One region of the Serratia fonticola genome, then DNA from elsewhere that is predicted to be linked to it. Evidence: predicted binding sites of a transcription regulator. Region 1 holds the regulator's gene; the other holds the start of a gene.
What was found. Region 1 encodes sigma-54, which starts transcription at its own class of promoters, with help from an activator protein. Its sites were predicted from a motif close to GTTGGCACANNTTTCGCTNT; they were not measured.
Positions count from the first base shown of each region.

Region 2: glnA (glutamate--ammonia ligase) is a predicted target of sigma-54. The motif match lies at 1,254-1,273, and genes of this name have one in related genera.

Region 1 is NZ_CP011254.1:1,105,608-1,112,979, forward strand. It holds gene WN53_RS04790 (calcium/sodium antiporter) at 95-1,072, shown strand; gene kdsD (arabinose-5-phosphate isomerase KdsD) at 1,088-2,074, shown strand; gene kdsC (3-deoxy-manno-octulosonate-8-phosphatase KdsC) at 2,092-2,646, shown strand; gene lptC (LPS export ABC transporter periplasmic protein LptC) at 2,643-3,221, shown strand; gene lptA (lipopolysaccharide ABC transporter substrate-binding protein LptA) at 3,190-3,729, shown strand; gene lptB (LPS export ABC transporter ATP-binding protein) at 3,736-4,461, shown strand; gene rpoN (RNA polymerase factor sigma-54) at 4,512-5,948, shown strand; gene hpf (ribosome hibernation promoting factor) at 5,972-6,259, shown strand; gene ptsN (PTS IIA-like nitrogen regulatory protein PtsN) at 6,478-6,939, shown strand; gene rapZ (RNase adapter RapZ) at 7,069-7,372, shown strand, end outside.
Region 2 is NZ_CP011254.1:1,707,551-1,714,922, forward strand. It holds gene typA (ribosome-dependent GTPase TypA) at 1-982, opposite strand, end outside; gene glnA (glutamate--ammonia ligase) at 1,353-2,762, shown strand; gene glnL (nitrogen regulation protein NR(II)) at 2,971-4,020, shown strand; gene glnG (nitrogen regulation protein NR(I)) at 4,031-5,443, shown strand; gene WN53_RS28590 (YshB family small membrane protein) at 5,726-5,848, shown strand; gene hemN (oxygen-independent coproporphyrinogen III oxidase) at 5,897-7,270, opposite strand.

The DNA of each region.
Region 1 (7,372 bases):
CGGGAAAATTCGTTGTTGTGTGCAACGTAAGCAAGCTGGCCGATGATAGCCTTTAACCAACGAACCGGGATAATACCCCAATATAGGACCCTGAATGTTTCTCGCGATAGTGCTGTTGATCGTTGGTTTATTTTTACTGGTGTATGGGGCGGATAGATTAGTTTATGGTGCGGCGGTGATTAGCCGTTCGCTGGGGGTTCCCCCGTTGATTATCGGCATGACGATAGTCGGTATAGGCACTTCGTTGCCAGAATTGATCGTGTCGGTCACCGCCGCCCTCAATGGGCAGACCAACCTGGCGGTGGGTAACGTGATTGGCTCCAACATCACCAATATTTTACTGATCCTGGGGGTGGCGGCCCTGATCCATCCACTGTCGGTTCGCTCCGAAGTGTTGCGGCGTGAACTGCCGCTGATGCTGGGGGTTATCCTGCTGTGCGGCTACGTGCTGATGGATAACACCCTGAGCCGGTTCGATGGCGTGCTGCTGCTGTTGGCCGCCACCGGTTTTATTCTGCTGATGCTGAAAATCGCCAGGCTGGCGCAACGTGAAGGCAACGATAGCCTGACGGTGGAACAACTCGCCGAACTGCCGCAGGACAGCAGCAACACGGTAGCCATTCTCTGGCTAGTGCTGGCCTTCATTATTCTGCCGCTGTCATCAAGGATGATTATCGATAACGCTTCAGTGATTGCCCACTACTTTGGCCTGAGTGAACTGGTGGTTGGCCTGACGATTATCGCCATCGGCACCAGCCTGCCCGAATTGGCCACCTCGATCGCCGGAGCACTAAAAGGCGAAGATGATATGGCGGTAGGGAATATCATCGGCTCGACGATTTTTAACACGGTGATCGTACTGGGCGTCCCTGCCCTGCTATCACCGGGCAGTATCGATCCCGCCGCCTTCCAGCGCGATTACTGGGTCATGCTGGCGGCCGGTATCCTGCTTGCCGCGCTGTGTATTGGCCGCAAACATCGTATCGGTCATCTGGCGGGAGCTCTGTTATTATGTGGCTTTATTGCGTATCTTGCAGTGCTGTTCTTTAACCCTTTCAGTACGTTCGGCTAACCGTTGAGAATGAGTATGTCATCTATCCAGTTGCAACCGGGCTTTGACTTTCAGCAGGCCGGCAAAGAAGTGCTTCAGATTGAGCGTGATGGCCTGGCCCAGCTCGATCGGTACATCAATGCAGATTTTACCCGGGCATGTGAAGCTATCGCCGGATGCTGCGGTAAAGTCGTGGTCATGGGCATGGGTAAATCCGGCCATATCGGCTGCAAAATTGCCGCCACGCTGGCCAGTACCGGAACCCCGGCGTTCTTCGTGCATCCTGCTGAAGCCAGCCACGGCGATCTGGGCATGGTATCGGCGCAGGACATCGTGCTGGCGATCTCCAACTCCGGTGAGTCGAACGAAATTCTGGCGCTGATCCCGGTATTGAAACGCCAGCAGATCCCACTGATTTGCATGACCAACAACCCGGAAAGCTCGATGGGCAAGGCGGCAGATGTGCATCTGTGCATCAAGGTACCGCAGGAGGCTTGCCCGCTGGGTCTGGCTCCTACCACCAGCACCACCGCCACCTTGGTCATGGGCGATGCGTTAGCCGTAGCGCTGCTGAAGGCCCGTGGCTTTACCCCGGAAGATTTCGCCCTGTCTCACCCTGGTGGAGCATTGGGCCGCCGTCTGCTGCTGCGCGTTAGTGATATCATGCACAGCGGCGATGAAATTCCGCACGTCAGCCCCGAAGCCTCGCTGCGCGACGCGCTACTGGAGATCACCCGTAAAAACCTGGGTATGACGGTGATCTGCGACGATCTGATGAAAATCGCCGGTATTTTTACCGACGGTGACTTACGCCGGGTGTTCGATATGGGCATCGATCTGAATAATGCCAACATCACCGACGTCATGACGCTGGGCGGTATCCGGGTGCGCCCGAACCTGCTGGCGGTCGATGCGCTCAATCTGATGCAGCAACGCCATATCACCGCCGTGCTGGTTGCCGATGGCGACCAATTGCTGGGTGTGGTACATATGCATGACATGCTGCGCGCTGGCGTCGTTTAATGAAAGGAACCCACTGCATGAGTCTGGTTGAAACCTGTTACGGGCCGGTAGCTGAAGAAGTCATGGCCCGCGCCGGGAAAATCCGCCTGTTGATTTGTGATGTCGACGGCGTGCTGTCAGACGGCCTGATCTACATGGGTAATAACGGTGAAGAGCTGAAAGCCTTCAACGTCCGTGACGGCTATGGCATCCGCTGTCTGAAAACCTCGGGTATCGAGGTGGCCATCATCACCGGGCGTTCGGCCAAACTGCTGGAAGACCGGGCAAAAACGTTGGATATCACCCATCTGTATCAAGGGCAGTCCGATAAGCTTTTGGCCTTCCGTGAACTGTTGGATAAACTGTCCCTGATGCCAGATGAAATCGCCTACATCGGCGACGATCTGATCGACTGGCCGGTCATGGCCGAAGTCGGTCTGGCCGTCGCGGTGGCCGATGCGCATCCATTATTGTTACCTCGTGCCCATTATGTCACCCGTATCAACGGTGGCCGTGGTGCGGTGCGCGAGCTGTGCGACCTGATCCTGCTGGCGCAAAACAAGCTGGAGGACGCCAAAGGGCTGTCAATATGAGTAAAACCAAACTTTGGATCACCATCTTGCTGACCGTGATCGTGCTGGCGCTGATTGGCTGGAACATGGCCGATTTCAGCGATGACGGCAACTCGGTACCGGTCAACAACCAAGACCCGACCTATCAGAGCCAGCATACCGTGACCGTGGTGTACAATCCGGCCGGGCAGCTAAGCTACAAGCTGGTGGCAGAAGAGGTTAAATATTACACCGCCGATGAGTTAAGCTGGTTCACCCAGCCGGTGATGACGCTGTTTGATGAGCATGCCGTGGCCACCTGGTCAATACGCGCCGATCGCGCCAAGCTGACCAAAAACCGCATGCTGTATCTGTACGGCCACGTGGAGGTGAACAGTTTGACAACCACCTCACAGCTGGAAAAAATTAAAACCGACAATGCCCAGATTAATCTGGTCACCCAGGATGTTTCTTCCGATGATGAAGTAACCCTGTTCGGCACAAATTTCACCTCTAACGGCATGAAAATGCGTGGCAATCTGCGGAACAAAACCGCTGAGCTGATTGATAAGGTCAAGACCAACTATGAAATTCAGAACCAAAAGCCAACTCCGTAATCTGTTGATCGTCAGCCTCGTTTTGACCGCCAGCTCCCCCGCATTGGCGTTGAAATCCGACTCTGACCAACCGGTAAGTATCGACTCGCTGAAACAGTCGCTGGATATGCAGAGCAACGTCAGCACCTTTACCGACAACGTGGTGATCAAGCAGGGCACCATCGAGATCAAGGCCGACAAGGTCGTGGTCACACGCCCGGGTGGCGATCAGAACAAAACCTATATTGAAGCGTTCGGCAATCCGGTAACCTTCTACCAGATGCAGGACAACGGCAAGCCGGTGAAAGGCCATGCGCAGAAAGTTCGTTACGACGTCGCGACACAGCTGATCACCCTCACCGGCAACGCCTACCTGGAACAGCTCGATAGCAACGTGAAGGGCGACCGTATTACCTATCTGGTGCCACAGCAGCAGATGCAGGCGTTCAGCGATAAAGGCAAACGCGTGACCACGGTTCTGGTGCCATCACAGTTGCAAGACAAAAACGGTCAAAAGAAGAGTAACTAATTACTTATGGCAACACTCATCGCAGAAAACCTGGCGAAAGCCTACAAAGGCCGCAAAGTCGTTGAAGACGTGAGCCTGAAAGTGAAATCTGGCGAGATCGTCGGCCTACTGGGGCCAAACGGTGCCGGTAAGACCACCACTTTCTACATGGTGGTTGGCATCGTTCAGCGCGACGCCGGGCGCATCGTGATCGATGACGAAGACATCAGCATCCTGCCGCTGCACGCCCGCGCACGCCGCGGTATCGGCTACCTGCCGCAGGAAGCGTCGATTTTCCGCCGCCTGAGTGTTTACGACAACCTGATGGCGGTGCTGGAGATCCGTAACGATCTCACCAGTGAGCAGCGCAACGATCGGGCCATCGAGCTGCTGGAAGAGTTTCATATCTCCCACCTGCGGGACAACCTGGGCCAATCGCTTTCCGGTGGTGAACGCCGCCGCGTGGAGATTGCCCGTGCGTTGGCCGCCAACCCGAAATTTATCCTGCTGGATGAGCCTTTCGCCGGGGTTGACCCGATTTCCGTTATCGATATCAAGAAAATTATCGAGCACCTGCGCGACAGCGGCCTTGGCGTGCTGATCACCGATCATAACGTGCGTGAGACGCTGGACGTGTGCGAACGTGCCTATATCGTCAGCCAGGGCAAGCTGATTGCCCACGGCACGCCGGACGCCATCCTGGCCGATGAACAGGTGAAACGCGTTTATCTGGGCGAAGAGTTCCGCCTGTAGGTTCCAGCGGCAGGCCAACAGGCCGCCGTTAACGGAAGTAGCAGAAGATTATGAAGCAAGGTTTGCAACTCAGGCTCAGCCAGCAACTGGCCATGACCCCCCAACTTCAGCAGGCTATCCGCCTGTTGCAGCTGTCAACGCTTGAGCTCCAGCAGGAGATCCAACTGGCACTAGAGAGCAACCCGCTGCTTGAACAGACCGAAGACCAGCACGAAGAGATCGACTCCAAAGAAAGCGTCGAGACCGAAGGGCTAGACACCCGCGAAGCGCTGGAACAGAAGGACATGCCCGAAGAGCTGCCTCTGGATGCTACCTGGGATGAGATCTATACCGCGGGTACCCCTTCCGGCACCGGTACCGACTATGGCGATGATGAACTGCCGGTCTACCAGGGCGAAACCACGCAAACGCTGCAGGACTACCTGATGTGGCAAGTGGATCTGACGCCGTTCTCTGACACCGATGCCGCCATCGCCACTTCGATCGTCGATGCCGTCGATGACACCGGCTATCTCACCGTACCGCTGGAAGACATTCTGGAGAGTATGGGTGACGATAATGTGACGATGGACGAGGTCGAAGCGGTATTGAAGCGCGTACAGCGTTTTGATCCGGTCGGCGTCGCGGCGCGCGATCTGCGTGATTGCCTGTTGATCCAGCTTTCCCAGTACGCCAAAGACACGCCCTATCTGGCGGAAGCCCGCCTGATCGTCAGCGAGCATCTGGATTTGCTGGCCAACCACGACTTTCGCAGCCTGATGCGAACAACTCGCTTAAAAGAAGATACACTGAAAGAAGCGATGGTGTTGATCCACTCGCTCGATCCGCGCCCTGGTCAGTCGATCAATACCGGTGAATCCGAGTATGTGATCCCGGACGTGCTGGTGCGCAAGGTGCAGGATAAGTGGGTGGTAGAGCTTAATGCAGACAGCATCCCACGGCTGAAAATCAATCAGCAATATGCGGCACTGGGCAACACGGTGCGCAACGATGCCGACGGCCAGTATATCCGCAGCAATTTGCAGGAAGCGAAGTGGCTGATCAAAAGCCTGGAAAGCCGGAACGACACGCTGCTCAAGGTGACCCGCTGTATTGTCGAACAGCAGGAGGCGTTCTTTGAACAGGGTGCAGAATTTATGAAGCCCATGGTGCTGGCGGATATCGCCCAGGCCGTGGAAATGCATGAATCGACAATCTCACGCGTGACGACGCAGAAGTTCCTGCACAGCCCGCGTGGTATTTTCGAATTGAAGTATTTCTTCTCCAGCCATGTGAATACCGACAGCGGTGGCGAAGCCTCCTCTACGGCGATCCGGGCGTTAGTGAAGAAATTGATCGCGGCGGAAAACCCTGCCAAACCGCTTAGCGACAGCAAGCTGACCACGATGCTTTCCGATCAGGGGATCATGGTGGCGCGGCGCACCGTTGCCAAGTACCGAGAGTCTTTGTCCATCCCGCCGTCCAACCAGCGTAAACAGTTGGTTTGACCTCTATAGAGAAGGAAGACATTATGCAGCTCAACATTACCGGACACCACGTCGAAATCACCGAACCAATGCGTGAGTTCGTCAACACCAAGTTTGCCAAACTCGAGCAGTATTTTGACCGCATTAACCAGGTATATGTCGTACTCAGTGTGGAAAAAGTGCAGCAGATTGCGGAAGCAACGGTGCATGTGAATGGGGGCGAGTTGCACGCCACCTCGGAAAAAGAAGATATGTATGCCGCAATTGACTGTCTGATCGACAAACTGGCGCGTCAATTGAACAAACATAAAGACAAACTAAAGCAACACTGACATTCTGGGCCGTTATGCAATGCGTAATAGCCCACATCGTAGTCGCATTGGCTACACGGCAACCCTCGGCGCAGCACCTGTATAGGTATGCGCCGATAAGCCATCAGGGTTAAACAGGCGAAAAACCGTTTCATGAAGGTTATCAGCGCAAGCCTACTTTCCAATGGTAAAGCAGGCTTGCAATAAAGCGACAGGACGCGGTTTTAAGTGAAGATGAGATGAACAACGAAATAATGCAATTAAGCTCGGTGTTAAACATCGAGTGCACCAGAAGCTCGGTACACTGCACCAGCAAGAAACGGGCTTTGGAAATTATCAGCGAGCTGGCGGCCAAGCAGCTTAACCTACCTTCGCAGGTGGTGTTTGACGCAGTACTCACCCGGGAACGTATGGGCAGTACCGGTATCGGCAACGGTATCGCGATCCCACACGGCAAACTGGAAGAGGACACTTTGCGGGCCGTTGGCGTGTTTATCCGCCTTGAGCAACCTATCGCCTTTGATGCCATTGATAATCAACCGGTCGATCTGCTGTTCGCCTTGCTGGTACCGGCCGATCAATGTAAAACTCACTTGCATACGCTGTCGCTGGTTGCCAAACGGCTGGCCGACAAAACCGTGTGCCGCCGCCTGCGCGCAGCGCTGAGCGACGAAGAGCTGTATCAGATCATCACCGAGTAACCAGCGGCTGGCGTGACTTTCCGCCATGAAAACGCTACTGTTTTACTTACGATATATCCGGGCCGTGGCCCGGATAATAGATCCTAACGGTGGCGATGAGCGCCATTGAGATGCCAGGGGAGTTACCACATGGTGCTGATGATTGTCAGCGGCCGTTCCGGTTCGGGGAAATCCGTCGCCTTGCGGGCGTTGGAAGACATGGGTTTTTACTGCGTTGATAACCTGCCCGTGGTGTTGTTGCCACAGCTGGCCCAGACGCTGGCCGAACGTAATAGCTCCGCTGCGGTAAGCATCGACGTCCGTAACATGCCGGAATCGCCGGAAGTGTTTGAATATGCAATGACCCAGCTGCCGGAGAGCTTCACGCCGCAGCTGCTGTTCCTTGATGCCGATCGCAACACCCTGATCCGCCGCTACAGCGACACCCGTCGCC
Region 2 (7,372 bases), 600 kb from region 1:
AAGTCACGAACTTGCCTTCTTTACCACAGAACGGTGAGGTATTGACGTTAAAGAACATGCTTACGGTAGGTTCATCAACCGACAGTGCTGGCAACGCTTCAACCGCGTTCACATCACAAATGGTGTCAGAGATGTTCAGCTCGCCCAGACCGGTGATGGCAACGATGTCGCCCGCTTCGGCAACGGTGGCTTCGATACGTTCCAGACCCATATGGGTCAGCACTTTACCGATTTTACCGTTACGGGTTTTGCCTTCGCTGTCGATCAGGGTGATCTGCTGGTTAGGCTTGACTTTACCACGCTTGATACGGCCGATGCCGATAACGCCCACGTAGTTGTTGTAGTCCAGCTGCGAGATCTGCATCTGGAAAGGTGCTTCCAGCTCAACCTGCGGCGCAGAGACGTGATCGACAATCGCCTGGTACAGCGGAGTCATGTCTTCGGACATATCGTTATGGTCAAGACCCGCGATACCCATCAATGCGGATGCATAGATGATTGGGAAGTCGAGCTGTTCGTCGGTAGCGTCCAGGTTAACGAACAGGTCGAAGACCTGATCCACAACCCAGTCAGGACGCGCACCAGGGCGGTCAACCTTGTTGATTACCACGATCGGTTTCAGACCATTGGCAAACGCCTTCTTGGTCACGAAACGGGTTTGCGGCATTGGGCCATCCATTGCATCCACAACCAGCAGCACCGAGTCGACCATTGACATCACACGCTCTACCTCGCCGCCGAAGTCGGCGTGTCCTGGGGTGTCTACGATGTTGATGCGGTAGTCTTTCCAATTAATGGCGGTGTTTTTTGCGAGGATGGTAATCCCACGCTCTTTCTCCAAATCGTTGGAGTCCATTACGCGTTCTGTCGCTTCTGAACGCTCTCCGAAAGTACCGGATTGTTGCAGCAACTTGTCAACCAGGGTGGTCTTACCATGGTCAACGTGGGCAATAATGGCGATGTTACGCAAATTTTCGATCACAGCTTTGCCTCAGGCATTAGAAATAGCGCGCTATTGTACACGTATTAAGCGAGGTACTAAACAAGATCACAACACTCTCTTATAAACAACTGTGTACAGGCTAGTTTGTGATCCCTTTCACGGTGCAAAAAGCAGCAATCGATGATGTTTTGCACCATTCCAGTGCCCTACCCCAGGTTATTTGCACCACCATAGTGCATTGCATCGCTAATGGTGCATACTGGCAAAGAGCAAAACCCGCACAAACCGGCGATTTTTTCGCTTTTATAAAGTTGGCACAGTTTTCGCTTTAGTCTACACAGGGCAAAAACAGGCCATCACACAGATTCGTTCCACGACGATGACAACGATAAATCCGGGAGAGTTAAGTATGTCCGCTGAACACGTTTTGACGATGCTGAATGAGCATGAAGTGAAATTCGTAGACCTGCGTTTCACTGACACCAAGGGTAAAGAGCAACACGTCACCATCCCTGCTCATCAGGTAAATGCCGACTTCTTCGAAGAAGGTAAAATGTTTGACGGCTCCTCAATCGGTGGTTGGAAGGGCATCAACGAATCTGACATGGTCCTGATGCCAGACGCCAGCACGGCGGTTCTGGATCCGTTCTTCGAAGAATCTACCCTGATCATTCGTTGTGACATCCTCGAGCCAGGCACCATGCAGGGCTACGATCGTGACCCACGCTCAATCTCCAAGCGTGCTGAAGACTTCCTGCGCTCTTCCGGCATCGCCGATACCGTGCTGTTCGGGCCAGAACCAGAATTCTTCCTGTTTGACGACATTCGTTTCGGTAGCAGCATCCGTGGCTCTATGGTAGCTATTGATGATATCGAAGGCGCATGGAACTCCAGCACCAAACTCGAAGGCGGCAACAAAGGCCACCGTCCAGCGGTCAAAGGCGGTTACTTCCCAGTGCCACCGGTCGACTCTTCACAGGACATCCGTTCTACCATGTGTCTGACCATGGAAGAAATGGGTCTGGTAGTTGAAGCTCACCACCACGAAGTGGCTACCGCAGGTCAGAACGAAGTGGCTACCCGCTTCAACACCATGACCAAGAAAGCCGACGAAATCCAAATCTACAAATACGTGGTTCACAACGTGGCTCACGCATTTGGCAAAACCGCGACCTTCATGCCAAAACCGATGTTCGGCGATAACGGCTCAGGTATGCACTGCCACATGTCACTGTCCAAGAACGGTACCAACCTGTTCGCTGGCGACAAGTACGGCGGCCTGTCTGAAATGGCGCTGTTCTACATTGGCGGCATCATCAAACACGCTAAAGCAATCAACGCCCTGGCCAACCCGACTACCAACTCATACAAGCGTCTGGTCCCAGGCTACGAAGCGCCGGTTATGCTGGCTTACTCTGCCCGTAACCGCTCTGCGTCTATCCGTATCCCAGTGGTTGCCAGCCCGAAAGCGCGCCGTATCGAAGCTCGCTTCCCGGACCCAGCGGCTAACCCATACCTGTGCTTCGCCGCGCTGCTGATGGCTGGCCTGGATGGCGTGATCAACAAGATCCACCCTGGCGATGCCATGGATAAAAACCTGTATGACCTGCCGCCGGAAGAAGAAGCTGAGATTCCAAAAGTGGCTGGCTCACTGGATGAAGCAATGGCCGCACTGAACGAAGACCGTGAATTCCTGACCCGCGGTGGCGTATTCACCGACGACGCGATCGATGCCTACATCGAACTGCGTAAAGAAGAGATGGATCGCGTGCGCATGACGCCACACCCGGTTGAGTTCGAACTGTACTATAGCGTTTAAGTCATAGCGTTTAAGCCATACCCGCGCTGTCTGCGGATGGCGCATCGCTCGCTATTTATCTAAGCCGTTTTTTTGTTGCCGTGGAAACTTTTAGCCCATCTTCGGATGGGCTTTTTTCTCCACCGTATGTTCTGCAAAACTATTTCATACCGTGATGGTTGCGGATGGAGTAGGATGGATGCACTAAAAAGGTGCAGGAGACTGCTGTATGGCAACCGGCAAGCTGCCCGATGCTGGGCAGATCCTCAATTCTCTCATCAACAGCATTTTGCTGTTGGATGACACACTGGCGATCCACTACGCCAACCCGGCGGCACAACAGCTGCTGGCACAGAGTTCTCGTAAACTTTTCGGTACACCGCTGCCCGATTTACTCGGTTATTTTTCGCTGAATATCGATCTGATGCGCGAAAGCCTGCATGCCGGCCAGGGCTTTACCGATAATGAAGTTACCCTGGTAGTCGACAGCCGTGCCCATATCCTCTCCCTGACCGCTCAGGCGCTGCCAGAAGGCTTTATTCTGCTTGAGCTGGCCCCAATGGACAATCAGCGTCGCCTCAGCCAGGAGCAGTTACAGCACGCCCAACAGGTTGCGGCTCGCGATCTGGTGCGTGGCTTGGCCCATGAAATCAAAAATCCGCTCGGCGGTTTGCGGGGTGCCGCGCAGTTGCTGGCCAAAGCCTTGCCAGACCCTTCGCTGACGGAATACACCAAGGTGATCATCGAACAGGCCGATCGGCTGCGTAATCTGGTAGATCGCCTGCTAGGGCCACAGCGCCCCGGCCAACATATTACCCAGAGTATCCATCAGGTAGCGGAACGGGTCTTCCAACTGGTGTCGTTGGAGAAACCCGATAACGTCACGCTGGTGCGTGATTACGATCCTAGCCTGCCGGAACTGGCGCACGATCCCGATCAAATCGAGCAGGTGTTGCTCAATATCACCCGCAACGCGCTGCAGGCGCTGAGCGAAACCGGTGGCACCATCACGCTGCGCACGCGTACCGCGTTTCAGATCACCCTGCACGGTACCCGCTACCGGCTGGCGGCACGGATCGATGTTGAGGATGACGGCCCGGGCGTACCGGCCCTGTTACAAGACACTCTGTTCTACCCGATGGTCAGCGGCCGCGAAGGCGGTACCGGCCTGGGGTTATCCATCGCCCGTAATCTAATCGATCAGCATTGCGGAAAAATTGAATTCAACAGTTGGCCAGGTCACACCGAATTCTCGGTTTTCCTGCCTATTCGCCAGTGAGGTTTGTGCTATGCAACGAGGGATAGTCTGGATCGTCGATGACGATAGCTCCATCCGCTGGGTGCTCGAACGTGCGCTCACCGGAGCTGGGGTGAACAGCGTCACCTTCGACAGCGGCAATGCCGTGTTGGAAGCATTGGCCACGCAAACTCCCGACGTGCTGCTGTCAGATATCCGCATGCCGGGTATGGATGGCCTGGCGCTGCTCAAGCAGATCAAACAGCGTCACCCGATGCTCCCGGTCATCATAATGACGGCGCATTCGGATCTGGACGCGGCGGTTAGCGCCTATCAACAAGGGGCGTTCGATTACCTGCCAAAACCCTTTGATATTGATGAGGCCGTCGCGTTGGTAGAGCGTGCCATCAGCCACTATCAAGAGCAGCAGCAACCCGCTCGCAACCAACCCGCCAACGATCCCGTCGCCGATATTATTGGTGAGGCCCCGGCGATGCAGGATGTATTCCGCATTATTGGGCGCCTGTCGCGTTCCTCCATCAGCGTGCTGATCAACGGGGAGTCGGGAACAGGGAAAGAGCTGGTTGCCCATGCGCTGCATCGCCACAGCCCGCGCGTCAAATCACCATTTATCGCCCTGAACATGGCCGCGATCCCCAAAGACCTGATCGAATCTGAACTGTTCGGCCATGAGAAAGGGGCGTTTACCGGCGCTAATCAGATCCGCCAGGGCCGTTTTGAACAGGCCGACGGTGGCACGCTGTTCCTGGATGAAATCGGGGATATGCCGCTGGATGTGCAAACCCGCTTGCTGCGGGTGTTGGCGGACGGCCAGTTCTATCGCGTGGGAGGCTATGCGCCGGTGAAGGTAGACGTGCGTATCATTGCCGCTACCCACCAGAACCTGGAGTTGCGCGTCCAGGAGGGCAAATTCCGTGAGGATCTGTTCCACCGCCTGAACGTGATCCGCGTACATCTGCCGCCGCTGCGCGAACGCCGTGAGGATATTCCACGCCTGGCGCGCTATTTCCTACAGGTGGCCGCGAAAGAGTTGGGTGTGGAGGCGAAGAACCTGCATCCGGAAACCGAAACCGCCCTCACTCGCCTGCCGTGGCCGGGCAACGTACGCCAGTTGGAAAACACCTGCCGCTGGCTGACCGTGATGGCCGCCGGACAAGAAGTGCTGATCCAGGATCTGCCCTCGGAACTGTTTGAAACTGCCGCGCCGCAAGCCAGTAGCCACGGCTTACCGGACAGTTGGGCCACGTTGTTGGCACAGTGGGCCGACCGCGCGTTACGTTCCGGTCATCAAAACCTGTTGTCCGAAGCTCAGCCGGAAATGGAGCGCACCTTGCTCACTACCGCGCTACGGCATACCCAGGGGCACAAGCAGGAAGCTGCCCGGCTGCTGGGATGGGGCCGGAATACCCTAACCCGTAAGCTGAAAGAATTAGGGATGGAGTAAGTAATACCCCTCACCCTAACCCTCTCCCAAAGGGAGAGGGGACCGAACGTGCTACAAATTACCCCTGCGCTCAACTGCTACATTGTTCTTGAGAAGTGCCACAGAATAACTCCATACCTGATATCAACTCCGTACCAGCTCCCTCTCCCTGTGGGAGAGGGTTGGGGTAAGGGGAAATTGATGATTAAAAATACAATCCAGCGCACAAAAAACCAGCGATTTAAGGCTTTTACCGGATATGCGGCAGCAGTATGATCGAAACGCAAACTCAGGAGGCTTTTGATGCTGGATACACTCATCGTCTTTCTTACCCAAGGCGCAGACGTCGGCTCTGCCGTCAGCCATTCACCGCAGGCGGCCGTTGCCACGGTGTTGTGCGCCGCACTGATAAATTTCTTCAGTTAACAGGGCACAGCACGCTGCGCCTCTACACATCCGCCGTGGTGTTGCGCGTCAGATAACCCGGGAGAACTGTTGGGCGCGGGCCTGTTTACGCAGGTAGATATCGAAGCACATGCAGATATTGCGGATCAGCAAGCGCCCACGAGGCGTGACGCGGATGCCTTGCTCATCGCGCTCCACCAGCCCGTCACGTTCGAACGGTGCCAGCAATTCCAGATCGGCGGCAAAGTAATCCGCAAATGCAATACCGTATTGCTGCTCAATCGGTTGATAAGCCAGCTGGAAATTACAGATCAGCGTCTTGATCACATCACGGCGCAGGCAGTCATCTTCCGTCATCGCCAGGCCACGCCACAGGGCGTTCCCCTGCTCTTCCACATTAGCGTAATACACCTTCAGCTCTTTCTGGTTCTGCGCGTAGCTGTCACCCAGCATGCTGATGGCGGAAACCCCTAGGCCCAGCAGATCGCTGTCCCCTTGGGTGGTATACCCCTGGAAATTGCGGTGCAACTTGCCTTCGCGCTGGGCAATGGCCAGCTCATCGTTCGGCCGGGCAAAATGGTCCATGCCGATAAACTGATAGCCCGACTCCGTCAGCGAAGCGATGGTTTGCTGCAGAATATCGAGTTTCTGCTGGGCGCTAGGTAGATCGGCGTCCTTGATTTTACGTTGGGCAGCAAACAGGTTCGGCATATGAGCGTAGTTAAATACGCTCAGGCGATCCGGATTCAGCTCCGCCACCCGCTGCAGCGTGAAGGCAAAACTTTCTGGCGTCTGCTTCGGCAGGCCGTAAATCAGATCGATATTGGTCGAGTTGAAGCCTAGCGCTTTAGCCCGGGCGATCAGGGCAAAAATGAACTCTTCATCCTGCTCGCGGTTAACCAGACGCTGCACTTCTTTATTGAAGTCCTGCACCCCCATGCTAAGGCGGTTGAAGCCTTCGGCACGCAGGTGGTCCAGCACGTCCAGCTCGATTTCACGCGGGTCAACTTCGATCGACATCTCCATTTCTGGCTGGAAATCAAAGTGCTGGCGTAGCATGGCGACCAAGCGGCTGATTTGCTGCTTATCGAGATAGGTTGGCGTACCGCCGCCCCAATGCAGTTGGCTGACCTTACGGCCGGCAAACAAGGGGGCACGAGCGATGATTTCACGCTCCAGCACGGCCAGGTATTCATCGGCCTTGTGAGTCTGGCGTGTGACCAGCTTATTGCAGCCGCAGAAATAGCAGAGCTTATGACAGAAGGGAATATGGACATACAGCGACAGTGGGCGCTCAGGGTAGCGCGTAGCCGCGCGTTGGAACGCAGCTTCGTCGTAGCCCTGGTTAAACTCCAGCGCGGTGGGGTATGAAGTATAACGCGGGCCTGAATAGTTATATTTTTGGATCAGGGCCAAATCCCAGACAATGGTCTGTTCTGACATGCTTGCTCACTCCTTCCGATATTTTTTCCTACCGGGCCGGGAAATGGGCAGTTGTCTACGCTGTCTGGCCGCGGAAGCGCTGCGAAAACGCGTTTTGCGCTT